DNA from 3 places in the Pseudoalteromonas sp. Ld19 genome. Region 3 is predicted to be linked to each of the others. Evidence: predicted binding sites of a transcription regulator. Region 3 holds the regulator's gene; each other region holds the start of a gene.

Region 1 (5,550 bases), on a different contig from region 3:
AATAAGTTGCTCATCTAAGTTATGATCTTTTATTAGGCTTACTAACGTATCAATAGCCTCGGCATGGGCTTGCTCCGCTGCCAAGTTAATGACTGTTTTAGCGCCGTTAAATTTATATTTTATAGAAGGAGTTGTTGCACCTAAGCGCTCTGCCAAACCCGATATGATTTCGTGGCCTGTGTTTGCATCAATAATGGCAAATTTTAAGCTGGAGCTACCACAATTTAGTACTAAAACGTGTTGTGACTTAGGAGAGGTTGTTGACATAAATTCATTTCCATAAACAAAATTTAGTAAGTGAACGTAAACATTAATCGTTACACTCAAGGTGATAAATAAGGCTAAAATATTTAATTAAGCTAAACTAAAACGTAGCTGAATCAATGCGTAATATTTTACCCCAGTTACGAAATTTAGTTTAGTGTTTTGCACACTTTAACAGCAAAATTAAGCACTTTTACTGATAAAGTAAAAGCCTTTAAAATTGTGTTACACTTTAGAGATAACCCATTTAGTATTGTGTTTTAATAGAGTCACTGTGAGGAGTCATGATGCAAAAAAGTGTGATGTCACAAGTACAAGCGGGGCGGTTGTACGCAAAACAATGGCCAATGAGAAAAGAGTTATCGCCTCTATTTATCGAGTTTAAGATTATTAAAGCCACAGATCTTGCGATCACAGTTATGCCCATTTTAGCCATGCTTACGTTGTTTTTTCAGATAAATTATTTAGGGCCAGATTTTTTACCGCAAGCTATTGCAAGTGCTTTATTTTTTATATCGTTACCGTTGCAAGGCTTATTGTGGCTAGGTAAACGCGCGCAAACGCCTTTAGAACCAGCTATGCAAAGATGGTATAACGATCTTTACACAAAAATGCTTGCCAATGGTTATCAAACACAGCTAAACGAAAAAAAGCCTCGTTATCTGGAGCTTGCAAATCTTTTAAAAGACATGTTTGATAAAATGGATAAAGCGTTTACAAAAGAGCAATTTTAGAGGTTGTTAACTCACAACCTCATTTATCTTAAGCTTTTTTTGTAAACTGGGTGATGTAAAATGATAAGGTGACATTGTGCTCACCTTTTTCTTCGAGTAACGTCCAGTGTTCAGGTCTGAATTTCCACGCAAATGGTGTCATCATAATCAGGTTCTTTACGTCGTTAAAATTAAGCGTTACCTGCTCAGTTAGCAGTATTTGCTGTGCTTGAACAAATCCACTTGGGGTATCTATTTGAGTATGTTCATTAACGTTTTCGTAAATATAATTTTTTAATTCTTTTAAGTGCCAAGGCCCTGGACTTGCAACAATCAGTGTTGCTCCAGATTTAGCAAGTCTAGCCAGTTCTTGTTCAAATAAAGGAGCAAACACACTCACTAACACATCGGCGAACTGGTTTTCAAACGGTGCCTGGCTAATTGATGCAACACTAAATTGACAATTATCATAACGCTTTGCAGCATATTTTATTGCTGACTTTGATATATCTACACCATACACATTAGCGTTTGTTTTATTCGCCAGTGCATGCGTGTAAAAACCTTCCCCACACCCTAAATCAATAATATTGCCTGCATCAAATGTGCTAACTATGTTACCCAGTGCGTGTTGTAAAAAGCGGTAATAACCGCGTTCTAAAAATGTGCGTCTGGCTTGTACCATTTCTAATGAATCGCCTGGCTGCTTAGAGTTTTTTTGCTGTACAGGTAATAAATTGATATACCCTTCTTTTGCCAAGTCAAAACTGTGTTTATTTTCGCAGCTAAGCGTGTTGTTCGTTTTTGTAAGCATGTTGCTACACAAAGGGCAGCGATATTCAAGACTCATGTGTCTAGGTAGTCCTTATCATAAAAAGTTTTTACCCAATGTGGGCGATAAGTGATCATTATAGTAATGGCCATTCCATTTAGCATGGCTTCAGGAAACCAAATTATGGCACTTAAATATACATAGTTATCAGCGAGCTCTTGCCAATTATATTGCCCAATAGCTAAGTAAAATAAGGCACCCAAGCATATTTTTAGACACGCTATGAATCCTGCAGTAATAAAAGCACAGACAAATATATAAACAAAAAAGTGACTAGGTAAATAATGATAACTAACAATAAAAGCTAAGTAGCTAACTATTATAGGTATGAATGCATTAATAAGTATTTGCACCGCGAGTAATTCAAGCTCAATAAGCCCAAAAGCGAATAGTAACGCAGTTGCAAGCAAACTACTTAAAATAGCCAAGCGCCAACCCAGAATTAAAGTGGCTGCGGTTACGCCTAAAATATGTAAATCTAGGCCTGTTAGTATCCCAGCTTTGATCCGCCATAAAAGTGCAAAGACCAGCGCACAAGCAAGTACACCCGTTTGTCGAACGGGTGTAGCAAAAAGCGCTTTATAAGTCGCTTTATCAAAACTGAGTAAACTAAATATTATTACTAGGGCCCAAAGCAACCCTTGTAATTGTACGCTCAACATCATAATTATTTAAACGTTGACCAAATTGGTGCGTGATCTGACGGTTTTTCAATGCCGCGTAGTTCGTAATCAATTCCAGTTTCAATACAACGAGCTGACAAGTCGTTAGTTGCAAGCACCACATCAATGCGCAAACCTCGGTTATCTACAAATCCTTTTGAACGATAATCAAACCACGAATATTGATCGCTTGTATCAGGGTTTTGCTCTCTAAAAGTGTCTTTAAAGCCCCAGTTAAGTAATGTAGCAAGCCACTCACGCTCCACGGGTTGAAAAGAACATTTACCCGTTTTTAACCAACGTTTTGCGTTTACATCGCCAATCCCAATATCTAAATCGGTTGGAGATATATTGATATCGCCCATAACGATAACATCTTGAGCGGGTGTATGGTTTGCTTCAAGGTGAGTCATTAAATCTTTATAAAACTGACGTTTATAAGGGAATTTAGTTTCATGATTAATATTGTCGCCTTGTGGGAAATAGCCATTCATTACGATTAAATCACGACCGTTTTCTTGCTCCACGGTAACGCTGATCATACGTTTTTGTGATTCTTCAGTATCTGTAGCAAAACCTTTTAAGACTGATTTTGGTTCTTTTTTGCATAACATAGCTACGCCGTAATGTGCTTTTTGACCATGGTAATACACGTGATACCCCATGTTTTGCACATCTTCTAACGGGAACGCTTCATCATGAACTTTAATTTCTTGTAAGCCAATCACGTCTGGTTGATGTTTATCAATAATAGCTTGTAACTGGTGAAGACGAGCACGCAGACCATTGATGTTAAAAGAAATCACTTTCATTGGATTTGCCTTAAAATTAGTTCGATTTAATACACCAAATTGTATCAGTAAATACGCTTACATAAAATGACTGAAATGAGAAAATAGCTGCGCAAATGTTGTACAAATGGTGTTTAAAGTTTAAACATTGTTAATGTTCTATTAATTTGTAAAATAAATAAAAAATTCAATTGATATGTGGATTGTTGGTTATATAATGCGCGAAATTATTTAGCAACCACGTTCAAATAGGAACTCTCATGAAAACACAATTAATTCTAGCTGCAGCACTTTTAGTATCAACAACTGTTTCTGCACAAAGTAATTCGTATTTTAGTAAAGACAATAAAATTGAATCTAAATTATGTGTACTAAGTGCAAATGAGGGTTTTACAGCTGCTCGTAAAGTAGCGGCTCAGCATGGTGTATTTTTATCGCGCTTTTCATCAAGCATCTTGTGTAATGGTGAAGATATTCGCGATATCGCCAAAAAAGAAACAGCCAGTAAAGTAACTAAAGCTAAGGTTGAAGTATTTGCTAAAGATGCTCAACAAGAAACACAATTATGCCTTACAGCTTTAAAACAAGGGCTAGCACCAGTTCGTCAAAAGTTAGGTAATGTAGACTCGTTAAAATGTAATGGGCAAACAGTCACTGAATTTGTTAAGCGTTATCAAAACGCCGCTATTTAATCGCTAAAGACTTAAAAAGAGCTCGGTATTTTTACCGAGCTTTTTTTTGTAAAAATTACAAGATTTACTGAAAAGTCTGCAGAAATGATGTGATAAAATAGCTCCTCTCGAAGATGCATTGAATTCATATCATTGATTTAATTGCGCTTTTAATTTTGGCATTAGACTTGTATTAATTAGACTGACATTTATTAATTACAAGGATACGTCTTATGAAAAAGTTAACATTAGCAGCAACAATTTTAGCATCATTGAGCCTAGCAGCTTGTTCTTCACATCAAGGTCTTGATAAAATAGACAGCGATTTTGCAAGTCTGGACAATGACAGCGATGGTTATATTTCAAAAGTCGAAGCAGATGACGATAACATCTGGGAACATTTTTCAAATATTGATACCAATATGGACAATGAAATCAGCCGTAAAGAGTTTAGCACTTACATGCAACTAAATGCCGGTAAAGTTGCGACTGATAGTGATGTGAGCGAGTCGGCATTTAAAGCCGATATTGCTAAATTTGATAAAATTGAAAGTAGTTTTGCAAGTTTAGATAATGACGAAAATGGTTATATCTCAATCGTCGAAGGTAATGACGATGATATTTCAAATCATTTTGGTTATATGGACAAAGATAAAGATAAACGCGTTAGTAAAAGCGAGTTTGTCGGTTATATTGAAAAGTACGGCAGCGCCGTAGCTGAAGATGACGCACTTGAGTCACTTAAACGCAGCTAATTTTTGCTGTTAGATTAATCAAGTTAGAAGCCAGTGATTTTCACTGGCTTTTTTGTGTCTTTAATTTAACTATTTGATAGATATATTTTCCTAGTTTGGTGTTGTTCTGTCATAATAGATGGCTGTGTATTTTTATTTGTTAAGAGTGTGTATGGCGGGTCGGCGAATTAGTGATGAGCAATTAGTTGAGATCATTGAAGCGGCGATTTTTGTTGCAGATAAACCGGTGAGTAAGCGTCATCTTAAAGACGTTGTATTAATGGATTTAGCTGTATCTATGGCGCAAATAAATAATGCAATTGATACAATACAAATACATTTTCAAACTCGTGGTATTCGCTTAGTTGAAGTGGGCAGTGGGTATCGTTTTCAGGCATGCAATAGTCTAAGTCCTTGGCTAAACAACCTGTGGCAGGAACGTGCGCCTAAATACTCACGTGCTTTGCTAGAAACATTATCGCTTATTGCATACAGGCAGCCTATTACACGCGGCGAAATTGAGCAGGTAAGAGGTGTTACTACGGGTTCGAATATTATTAAAACCTTACTCGAAAGAGAATGGGTTAAAGTGGTAGGGCATAAAGAAGTTCCGGGTAAGCCGGCTTTATATGCAACTACTAAACAATTTTTAGATTATTTTTCGTTAACTGGGCTTGAGAATTTACCAGCGTTGCCAACAGAGCAGCAAAGTAAGATTAACCAGTTATTAAGTGATCCTTCTGTGAGAGAACCATCCGAATGAGTATACAAGGTGAAAAGTTACAAAAAGTCCTAGCCCGTGCAGGGGTAGGCTCACGCCGTGAAATGGAAAAATACATTGATGCAAACCGCGTTAGTGTAAATGGTAAAGTCGCAAAGTTAG
Region 2 (5,550 bases), on a different contig from region 3:
TTTATTTGTGTGTTCTTTTTAATTATTGCAGCCATTAATTTTTCATTGCACTACGCAGCGGTAGCCAGTCGAAATGTACAGGTATATTTGCGCGACCCTGAGTTTAAAGTATTTTTGTGTATTCAATTAGCGCTGGTGGTTATTTGTTTTACGGTACTGTCATCAAATGAGATATACGCTAATGGTGATGAAACGCTAGATCAGGCTTTATTTCAAGCTGTATCAATGAGTACTACAGCGGGCTTTGCTACCGATAACTTTTCAACATGGCCATTGTTTTTACCAATATTACTTATATTTTCGAGCTTTATTGGTGGTTGTGCGGGTTCTACCGGTGGCGGTATGAAAGTAGTTCGTGTGTTTTTACTCTATTTACAAGGTGTGCGTGAGCTCAATCGTTTAGTACACCCTCGTGCTATATATTCTATAAAGTTAGGCCGAAAGGCGCTTCCAGATAAAGTCGTCGAAGCGGTATGGGGATTTTTTTCTGCTTATGCATTAGTGTTTATTATTATTATGTTAGCGCTTATGGGGACTGGTATGGATAACATAACGGCGTTCTCAGCTACTGCCGCATGTTTAAATAACTTAGGCCCTGGTTTGGGTGACGTTGCATCACACTATGGTGCTATAACCGATGGCGCTAAATGGTTGCTTACTATTGCAATGGTGTTTGGTCGCCTCGAAATATTTACTCTACTGGTACTATTTACACCAACGTTTTGGCGTGGGTAAAAAAGTCAGTAAATACATCATTGGGAAAGGGATATGCCAGCAAATTTAGAAAAGCTAAAGCATATAGGTGTAGGCAGCTTAGTCGACCTAGAAATATTAACACCTACAAGTAGTAAGCGTGTTAAAACTGAATTAGTTGGTTTGCTTGATGATAAGTTTATTATTTTAAATTACCCCAATTCTAAACGATTGCTTGCAGCCAGTGATTATTTGCGTGACGGTGTGATGGTGGTAGTAAGAGCGTTGATAGAAGGTAGTGGTGGGCAAGTTATAGCATTTCGTCAACAAGTTATGTCGGTTACTTCTCATCCTGCTCGGCTGGTTTTTATTAATTTTCCTAAACACGTGCAGTTATTTGATCTGCGTTCACAAGCACGTATCCCTACTTTCTTGCCAGCTAAACTTAAGTTAAGTGACGAAAGAGTGCTTGATGGAGTGATCAAAGACGTTTCATTAACTGGCGTTATGTTTGATATCAAAAGCGATCAAGCGCTTGAAAATATAAAAGATATGCAATGCACTGTTATGCTCGATAGCAGTGGTAAAAACTTTGCAGGTGAAGTGTGCAGCGTTAAAGGCTATTCGGCGGGCGCTAAGTGCGGTATTAAGTTATTAGCCAGCGAAGACGAAATGAGAACTTTCATGAGAGAGCACTTTATTGATCCCTCAATACTTAACTCTGAACTTGATGAAAGCTAAGTTTCGCTATTATGCAACAAACTAGTGATTTATTATTTTTTTGCAGAAAAATTATTTAACCATCACCAAATAAAATAATAAACCATATAAAACAATAATTTAAATTTCAAAAAATCCTTCCAATTGTATTTATAAAAAAAAGTTCAGCTAAGGTTTAGCTAAATTTCAATGTTAAATCATCTTTTAAGTATCTAAATTTATAAACTGTAGTATTTTGAATCTTTTTAACCTCATGTTTTTAAAGATTTTTTTGTTTTAGCTTGAAACTCTGTTGCCAAAAAGCAACAAAAAATCTTGAACAATTTGCTTTTCTCACTCCTAAAGTTAGTCAACTAATTGAAAATAAATAACTTTTAAAAGTTGGCATCTAAGTTGTAATAGTCTGGGTGTACTAAACAAAACGTGATTTAAAGTGAACTACTTAATCGCATAAACATAACTTTGAAGGATACATATTATGAAACGCATTAATAAAACTTTAGCACTTATCGCATTAGCATCTTCTTCAGCTGCATTTGCAGCAACTGATTTCGATACGTTAGATGCTGATGGTAGTGGGGCCATTAGCCAAGCTGAGGCATCAGTAGATGCAAAATTAATGAGCATGTTCTCTGAACTTGATACAGACCAAAATGGTGAGTTATCAAAAGAAGAATTTTCAAAAGCATAAGCTTAACGCTACGGGGTGGCATAAGCGCCCTGACATTACTCAAAAATTTTAAGGATACACGTTATGAAAACATTAAATAAAGCACTAGCACTTATGGCAATAGCCTCTTCTTCAGCCGCGTTTGCAGCAACCGACTTTAATACATTAGATGTGGATGGCAGTGGCACAATTAGTCAATCTGAGGCATCGGTAGATGCAAAGCTAATGAGCATGTTCTCAGAGCTTGATACTGACCAAAATGGTGAGTTATCAAAAGAAGAATTTTCTAAAGCTTAATTAAAGGCATTGATCCTGAGTTGCCAAAGACAACCTAAGTAGGCAAGGGAGCTTACGAAAGAGGATAACAAGGAAGTGAAAAATTACGGTTTAAGTTCGAGATCTCATTTTTTTGATAGAACATTTAATATGAAGGATTAAGTTATGAAACATTTAAATAAAGCGTTGGCACTTATGGCTATAGCGTCTTCTTCAGTTGCATTTGCAGCATCAGACTTTAATAGCCTTGATATAGATGGTAGCGGCACGATTAGCCCAAGCGAAGCGGCAGTTGATACTGATTTAATGGCTGAATTTGTTGAGCTAGATACCGATGGTAGTGGTGAGCTTTCCAAAGAAGAGTTCGCTAATTACTAACTCACCTTTTTAAATTAAACATTTTTCACAATTAGGGATCTTTGAAAAGGACTTCCCATCTTATTAGGAATATTATTATGAAAACATTAAACACAGCACTTGCAGTTTTGGTTCTAGCATCTTCGTCAGTGGCATATGCGGCAGTAGATTTTGCCTCTTTTGATGGTAATGGCGATGGCGTAATTAGTATGGAAGAAGCAAAAGTAAATCCTCAACTTGTGAAAATCTTTGATGATTTAGATGCTGACGGAAATGGTGAGATTTCTAAAGAAGAGTTTTCTAAAGTACAATAAAGAGCCACTGAAAACTCTTAATTGATATATAAAAGCAGCTAACCAGCTGCTTTTTCTTCGATGATAATAGGGCCTGTTGACCTTTGTAGGTTAAAATGTGTTCAATCTAGGGGCGATTTAATCGCGACGTAAGGTTTGTAACCTAGTGGGCTAAGTAAAAACCGAGCAACAAAGAGTAAATTGCCCCTAGGCAGAACCCAAGGGCAGCGCATGTTTGGCATTTATGCTGCGTTATCGCCTATTTATGGGGAATAACCACACTACATAGGCTCTGCCTTGCTTAAATACCAAACACACTGCTGCAAATTTAACCTCGAAAGATCAACAGCCCCTAGGGCCGTTGACCACATTCTATTAAAAGTTGTAATCGAAACGCAGTGAGAATTTACGTGGGCTGCCGTACCGGTACTGGTTATAAAAACCAATTTGATTGTAGTAAGTTTTATCAAACAGGTTATCTATATTAGCGCTAATGGCTATTTGATCATTGAGCTGATAACTGGCCATTAAACTGGCTACTCCATAAGCTGACTGCTCCACTTCAACATTACCAAGTACTGGGTTTTTAACGTCATCATAACTGCGGCTCTGCCAGCGGTAGCCACCACCGATTTTAACACCTTTTAAATAACTACTTAGTCTATAGCTAGTGAAAAGCTTGTATTGATCTTTAGGGTTAGTGGTATTGAGCGGTTTTGTATCGTGGGTTTCGCCTTTACTATGAGTGTAGCCAACATAAAGATCCCAATTATCAGTTAAGCTCCCGTTGAGTTCAAATTCATAACCTTCTGTTACTGTGCCATCTATAGGTCGATAGATAGCCTGCATGGTCTCAGGAATACTCTCACCTGTGTATACACCTAAGTTATCTTGCTGGATTTCAAATGCTGACAAAGAGATATCAACGCGATCAGCAATTAATGACGCTTTAATACCTATTTCATAGTTTTTGCCTTTAATTGGTTCAAGGTAATCACCGTTGTCATCTACTCGACTTTGTGGAGTGAATATATCGGTATAGTTGGCATAAAGTGCCCAGCTATCAGTTAGCGAGTAAGTGGCACCTAAATAATTTGTGAGTTCGTTATTTAATTTAAAGTCGTGCTCACTACCAAAATTATCTTGATTGGTTTGCCAGCGATTTAAGCGGCTCCCTAAAATGAATGCAAGCTGATTCGTTATATTAAGCTGGGAAGCAAAGTAGAGCGCATCTTGTTTGGTTGTGCCATATGAACCATAAGCCGGATTTTGCTGCCAAATTGGTTTAGGGTAGTCGTAATTTGGGGCTGTAAAATCTCCAATAACACCGGCGCTTTGTTGTGCTGGGAAATACGGTGTAGAGAACGTTTGCTTTTGACTATTCCAGCCAAAGACTAATTGATGTGCTTGATTAAGCCAATCAAAGTGACCCGTAAGCTCTAGTTCATAAGTTCGCTGAATACGCTTTGCATCAATATAGTTAAGCGAACCGGGCGTCATGCCTATATTTGTTTTTGGATCAGGGTGACCCTTCGCCCACATAACATCATAATGTAAGTCATTATTACCATAAACGTAACTAGCGCTTAGCTGCCAATCATTATTGAAATGGTGTTCTAAGCTAATAAAGCTATTTAATGCCTCGGTTTGTGACGATGCCCAGCTTGCTGCTGTAGATGTTTCTCGATCGTAATATGTACGACTACCGTCACTATAAAAAATCGGCAAACCACCTGACATTGTTCCTTGTGGATCCGTTGTTTGATGATCAATTGCAATCGTAAATAAGGTGCTATCGGTGAAGTCTGCTTCTACAATACCGTACACAGTATTACGACTTTGACTAAATCGATCTTGATATGACTCTTGCTCTTGATACGCAACAACTGCACGAGCACGAACACTCTCAGTGTTATTTATGCTACCGGAGATATCAACAACTCCTCTATATTGTTGCCAAGAACCAATAGAGGCGCTTACTTTTAATTGGTTGTTAACAGTAGGGCGTTTACGAATTAGGTTAATTGCGGCAGATGGGTTGCCCGCACCCAGCATTAAACCCGTTGCACCACGGACGACTTCAATTCGTTCGTAAATAGCGGTATCAGTTAAATTGTCACCATAGTTAAAACGGGTGTCATAAGTTGTAGCAATACCATCGTATAAAATACTGGTAACACTAATTCCTCGAGCAGAAATCGAAAACTTACCGTTATCCGCTTCTCTTGCATTGATGCCAGTAACACTGGTAATTGCTTCGATAGCGCTATTGAGCTGTTGATCAGCCATTAATTGACTCGTGATGGCAATAACAGATTGTGGGGTTTGCAGATGAGATAGGTCAAGGCCTGTTGCAGAGCTCATTGAGTTCGTTTTATAGCCACTATTTTTTTCACCAACAACAGTGAGCTTTTCAATGTCTTTTTTAGTTTCGGCGTTTGCGTTTGGTGAAATTCCAGCAAGAAGAATACTAATAACACTACAATAGATAAGAGAAAGAGGTTTATTTAAAACAGGGCGTATCATTTTGAAAAAATCCAT
Region 3 (5,550 bases):
TCTATCAACCGCTAAGCGATGATGCTAAAGCACGTGCTAAAAAAGTAAAATTGCTTATTTGCGATATTGATGGTGTATTTTCTGATGGGCGCATTTACTTAGGCAACCAAGGTGAAGAACTAAAAGCATTTAATACTAAAGATGGGTTTGGTATAAAAGCGCTCATTAATAGCGGCTTTAACGTTGCGGTTATTACTGGACGTCACTCGCAAATTGTACAAAACCGTATGAGTAGCTTGACCATACAACACATCTACCAAGGTCAAGAAAATAAACTCGTTGCTTATGAAGAACTAAAACATAAACTTGATCTAACGGATGAACAAATTGCTTATATAGGTGATGATGGTCCTGACATGCCAGTGATGGAATTAGTCGGCTTTGCAGTCGCTGTTAACGATGCTCACCCGCTAATTAAGCGCCTGTCACACTACACCACACAAATGCCTGGCGGCTTCGGTGCAGTAAGAGAGCTTACAGACTTATTAATGCTAGAAAACGGGCACCCACTGACCACACAAGGTACAAGTTCATGAATATAGCGCGCATAATATTAAGCGTTTTATTCATCAGCTGTATGGTTTGGCTTTGGTACCCTTATTTTACGCAAACAAACATTACTACACAGAGCACATCTGAGGTTATAGCTGAGCCTGATTATACTGCAATAGAACTAAAACAAACTGCGTATGATGAGCAGGGCAAAATAAGTCACAAAGTGACAGCTGCCAAAATGGAGTTATATCAACAATTAGGTTTTACCTTTTTTGAAAAACCTATTTTTACTTTATATAACGAAAAACAGGCTTGGCGCATAAATGCTGATGAAGCAACCCTGTACGAAGGCAAACAATTAGTTTTAGAAGGTAATGTTGTCGCTAAAAATCTAACCGATAAAGCAATGATAGAAAAAATCGATGCCGATAATATTCAAGTTGATATAAAGCTACTAACAATGCGCTCAGAGCAACCTGTAGTTGTAACTGGACCTAATTTAAAGATCACTGGTAAAGGCCTAGAAGCCGATCTAAAAACCGAAGTGATAAAACTTATTAACCATACGCGAACCATATATTATGACCAATAAATTTTCAAAAATACTTATTATCCCAACGTTTTTATTAGCATTTAACAGTAATGCAGCAGAGCAGTCGACTCAACCGGCTGCCAACCAAATCTCAATAAGTGCCGATAAACAAGAAGGCCAATTAAAAGCCAATGTGGGTATTTTCGAGAAAAACGTTGAAATTATTCATGGAAATCGCCGTATTACCGCCGACCGTTTAGAAGTACACAAACGCGAAGAGCTCGGTGATAATAAGCAGCTATTAATTGCCACAGGCAGTCCGGCACATTTTGAAGAAAAACAACCCGACGGCACGACTATGAGCGCCAGTGCTGATGAAGTGCGTTACGATGTATCTAAGCGTTTTTTAACGCTTGTTGGTAATGCACAAGTATCGCAAGCGGGGCAAAAAATAAATGCAAAAAGTATTACTTACGATATAGAACAGCAATTAATTAGCGCTGAAAAAGATGAAAATTCAACGGATCGCGTTCACACAATTTTAGTGCCTATTGAAGCTAAAAAAAGTAAAACAAGCGACAAAGGCCAACCATGAGCACATTAAAAGCAGAACTATTAGCCAAAAGCTATAAAGGCCGTGAAGTTGTAAAAAACGTCGGCCTTGAAGTTAAAGCTGGCAGTATTGTTGGCTTACTTGGCCCAAATGGCGCAGGTAAAACCACCACGTTTTATATGATTGTGGGCTTAGTACCTAGCGATAAAGGAAAAATATCTATCGACGATAACGATATTACTCTTTTACCTATGCACAGTCGTGCTAGATTAGGCATAGGCTACTTACCACAAGAGTCTTCAATTTTTAGAAAGCTAACTGTTTATCAAAACTTAATGGCAATTTTAGAAACACGTAAAGAGCTTAAGAAGCAGCAAAGAGAAGATACGCTAAATAATTTATTAGACGAATTTAATATTCAACATATCCGTGACAGCCAAGGTATGGCGTTATCGGGTGGTGAACGTCGCCGCGTAGAGATAGCCCGCGCATTAGCGGCTGATCCCAAGTTTATATTATTAGATGAACCGTTTGCGGGCGTTGACCCAATCTCTGTACTTGATATAAAAAAAATCATAGAACATCTTAAAAATCGTGGGATTGGTGTGTTAATTACCGATCATAACGTAAGAGAAACCCTTGATGTTTGCGAAAAAGCCTACATTGTTTCTCATGGGGAGCTGATTGCATCAGGTACTCCAGAACACGTATTAAATGACAAAACAGTACGCGATGTTTACTTAGGCGAGCAATTTAGGCTGTAACATTTACGCCATGTCTTTAAGCATCTGCTAGTATTAATTATAACAACATAAAAGGATTGTTAGAGATACATGAGGCAATCACTACAGCTGCGCATGGGCCAGCAACTTACAATGACTCCACAATTGCAACAAGCTATTCGTTTGTTGCAACTCAGTACATTGGATCTCCAGCAAGAAATACAAGAAGCGCTCGACAGCAACCCACTTTTAGAGGTTGAGGAGCAAGACTATTCTGAAGACGCTGCAGGTAAAAATGAACAAAAATCAGACACCGATGATATAACTGTTAGCGCATCTGCCGACGATGCTCCAAGCGAATACGAACAAGACAGCGGCGAAGCACTTGCTAAAGATACGGTAAGTGACGACATGGCGATGGATGTTAGCTGGGACGAGTACATGAGTGCAGCTCCAGCCTCTTCATCAGGTCCAATGCCTGAAGACGAGTCTATATACCAAGGTGCATCAACGGAAACGCTCCACGAGTATTTAATGTGGCAACTTCAACTAACGCCATTTAGCCCTACTGATGAAGCGATTGCGATTGCTATTGTGGAAGCCGTAGATGATTCAGGCATTTTAACACTAAGTTGTGAAGAGATTCTCGAAAGCTTCAACCAAGAAAACGAAGATGATAATGAAGTTGAACTTGATGAAATAGAAGCTGTTTTAAAACGCATTCAATTATTTGATCCGGTCGGTATAGCAGCGCGTAGTTTACAAGAGTGTTTGTGCATTCAGCTTAATCAGTTTGATAAAGAAACACCCTATATTAATGAAACAAAAATGATTTTAACCGAGCACATAGACTTATTAGCAGCTCGCGACTATCGTACATTAATGAAAAAAACGAAGCTCAAAGAAGAAGAGCTTAAAGAAGTAATGACACTCATCCATACGCTAAACCCAAAGCCTGCAGATACTATTGTTAGGGAAGAGTCTGAGTATGTAATTCCTGATGTGTCAGTGAAAAAAATTAAAGGCCGCTGGGTTGTTGAACTAAATCCAGATAGCATGCCAAAAATTCGCGTAAACAGCCAATATGCTGCGATGTCTCGCACTGTTAAATCAAGCGGTGATAGCCAGTTTATACGCTCGCATTTACAAGAAGCTAAATGGTTTATTAAAAGCTTAGAAAGTAGAAACGATACATTATTAAAAGTAACTAACTGTATTGTTAAGCAGCAGCAAGGCTTTTTTGAACATGGTCCTGAGGCCATGAAACCTATGGTTTTAAATGATGTTGCTGAAATGGTGGAAATGCACGAATCAACTATTTCGCGTGTAACCACTCAAAAGTATATGCATACACCTCGGGGGATATTTGAGCTTAAATACTTTTTCTCAAGTCATGTAAGTACCGAAAATGGCGGTGAATGCTCATCTACAGCAATACGTGCACTTATCAGAAAATTAATCGCTGCAGAAAACTCAGCAAAACCATTGAGTGATAGCAAAATAGCGGATATATTGGCTGAGCAAGGAATTAAAGTAGCGAGACGTACAATCGCAAAATATCGCGAATCTCTGGCTATTCCACCGTCAAATCAGCGAAAAAGTCTGATTTAAGACGCAAACAAAGAGGGTAATGCTTATGCAACTAAACTTAACTGGTCGTCACGTAGAATTAACTGATTCACTAAGAGACTATATAAATACCAAATTTGCGAAGCTAGAAAGACACTCTGATCATATTAATAATGTTCATGTCATTCTTGATGTAGAAAAACTAAGCCAAAAAGCAGAAGCAACAATACATGTAAGTGGTGCTGAGTTATTTGCCTCAACTGAGCATCAAGACATGTACGCTGCCATCGATTCGTTGATTGATAAGCTCGATCGCCAAGTAATTAAACACAAAGAGAAGCTTGCTCGACACTAATATGATGAAATTAAGCTCACTTATATGCCAGGACTGCAGCAAAGCTGCGGTCCTTTTTAATAGCAAAAAAAGAATTTTAGAGTTTATCAGCGAACTTGCTCACGATAAGCTTCCGTACCTTTCTCAACAAGATATTCTTAGCGCTTTACTAAGTAGAGAAAAGCTAGGCAGTACTGGTATAGGTAGAGGCATAGCGATCCCTCACGGGCGCATGAGCGGTGCACAAGAGCCCTTAGCCTTAGTACTCGTTAGTGAAACACCTATTAGCTTTGATGCAATTGATAATCGTCCCGTTGATATTTTTGTTGCACTCATCGTACCAGATGGTGATAACCAGCAGCACTTAAAGACTCTGGCAACCATTGCTGATAAACTTAACGACAAAGAATTTTGTAAGCAATTGCGCAGTGCAAAAACGGATACCGAACTGTATCAAGTTATTGTTAAGCAATCGTAATTAATATAAAGGGTGATAAATGGAGCTAATTATCATAAGTGGCCGATCAGGTTCTGGTAAGTCGGTTGCTTTACGCGTTGTTGAAGATTTAGGTTATTATTGCGTAGATAACATTCCGTTAAATCTTTTACCTTCTTTAGTACGCAGCGTTTCTGATAACTACGATAAAATCGCAGTGAGCATTGATGTACGAAACCTTCCTAAGGAACAAGAACAGTTTAATGATATTCTTGAATACTTACCCGGTTTTGCAAAGCCTACTTTATTTTATTTAGACAGCGAAGATCAAACACTGATAAAACGTTTCTCTGAAACTCGCCGCTTACATCCCCTATCGGTTGACTCGCTGCCGCTTGATTTAGCAATCAAAAAAGAAAAAGAATTACTTGATGTACTGACCAATCGAGCAGATTATATGATTGACACAAGTGACTTAAGTGTTCATCAACTTGCTGAATCTATTCGTGAAAAAATATTAGGAAAAAAAGACAAGCAGCTTATTGTCACGTTTGAGTCGTTTGGTTTTAAACACGGTATCCCTAAAGAAGCAGATTATGTATTTGATGCACGCTTTTTGCCAAATCCGCACTGGGAGCCTGAGTTAAAACCGTTAAATGGGTTAGATCAACCTGTTAAAGATTATTTAGCGAGTCATAGCATAGTGCAAAAGTTCACATGGCAAATTCAAACTTTTGTACAAACATGGTTACCCCATTTAGAACGAAATAACCGCAGTTACCTAACGATTGCTATTGGCTGTACTGGTGGGCAACATCGCTCAGTGTATTTAGCACAAACAATTGGTGAAAGCTTTGCGATGACACACCCCAATGTAAAAATTCGCCACCGAGAGCAAGAGAAATAATT

What was found. Region 3 encodes sigma-54, which starts transcription at its own class of promoters, with help from an activator protein. Its sites were predicted from a motif close to GTTGGCACGNNNNTNGNNT; they were not measured.
Region 1: a site for sigma-54 is predicted at 4,109-4,127, ahead of ACJJVZ_RS10580 (EF-hand domain-containing protein). Genes of this name have one in related genera too.
Region 2: a site for sigma-54 is predicted at 1,794-1,812, ahead of ACJJVZ_RS03565 (EF-hand domain-containing protein). Genes of this name have one in related genera too.

The regions. Positions count from the first base shown of each region.
Region 1 covers NZ_JBISHA010000019.1:160,765-166,314, forward strand. The annotation lists gene ACJJVZ_RS10550 (acetate kinase) at 1-267, opposite strand, end outside; gene yfbV (terminus macrodomain insulation protein YfbV) at 552-998, shown strand; gene ACJJVZ_RS10560 (putative RNA methyltransferase) at 1,027-1,827, opposite strand; gene ACJJVZ_RS10565 (energy-coupling factor ABC transporter permease) at 1,824-2,471, opposite strand; gene xthA (exodeoxyribonuclease III) at 2,477-3,283, opposite strand; gene ACJJVZ_RS10575 (exonuclease III) at 3,523-3,954, shown strand; gene ACJJVZ_RS10580 (EF-hand domain-containing protein) at 4,167-4,688, shown strand; gene scpB (SMC-Scp complex subunit ScpB) at 4,840-5,430, shown strand; gene rluB (23S rRNA pseudouridine(2605) synthase RluB) at 5,427-5,550, shown strand, end outside.
Region 2 covers NZ_JBISHA010000015.1:14,264-19,813, reverse strand. The annotation lists gene ACJJVZ_RS03575 (TrkH family potassium uptake protein) at 1-735, shown strand, start outside; gene ACJJVZ_RS03570 (flagellar brake protein) at 769-1,434, shown strand; gene ACJJVZ_RS03565 (EF-hand domain-containing protein) at 1,892-2,104, shown strand; gene ACJJVZ_RS03560 (EF-hand domain-containing protein) at 2,168-2,380, shown strand; gene ACJJVZ_RS03555 (calmodulin) at 2,525-2,737, shown strand; gene ACJJVZ_RS03550 (calmodulin) at 2,815-3,030, shown strand; gene ACJJVZ_RS03545 (TonB-dependent siderophore receptor) at 3,385-5,535, opposite strand.
Region 3 covers NZ_JBISHA010000017.1:256,877-262,426, reverse strand. The annotation lists gene kdsC (3-deoxy-manno-octulosonate-8-phosphatase KdsC) at 1-536, shown strand, start outside; gene lptC (LPS export ABC transporter periplasmic protein LptC) at 533-1,087, shown strand; gene lptA (lipopolysaccharide transport periplasmic protein LptA) at 1,077-1,622, shown strand; gene lptB (LPS export ABC transporter ATP-binding protein) at 1,619-2,344, shown strand; gene ACJJVZ_RS06325 (RNA polymerase factor sigma-54) at 2,414-3,913, shown strand; gene hpf (ribosome hibernation promoting factor) at 3,939-4,226, shown strand; gene ptsN (PTS IIA-like nitrogen regulatory protein PtsN) at 4,231-4,683, shown strand; gene rapZ (RNase adapter RapZ) at 4,703-5,548, shown strand.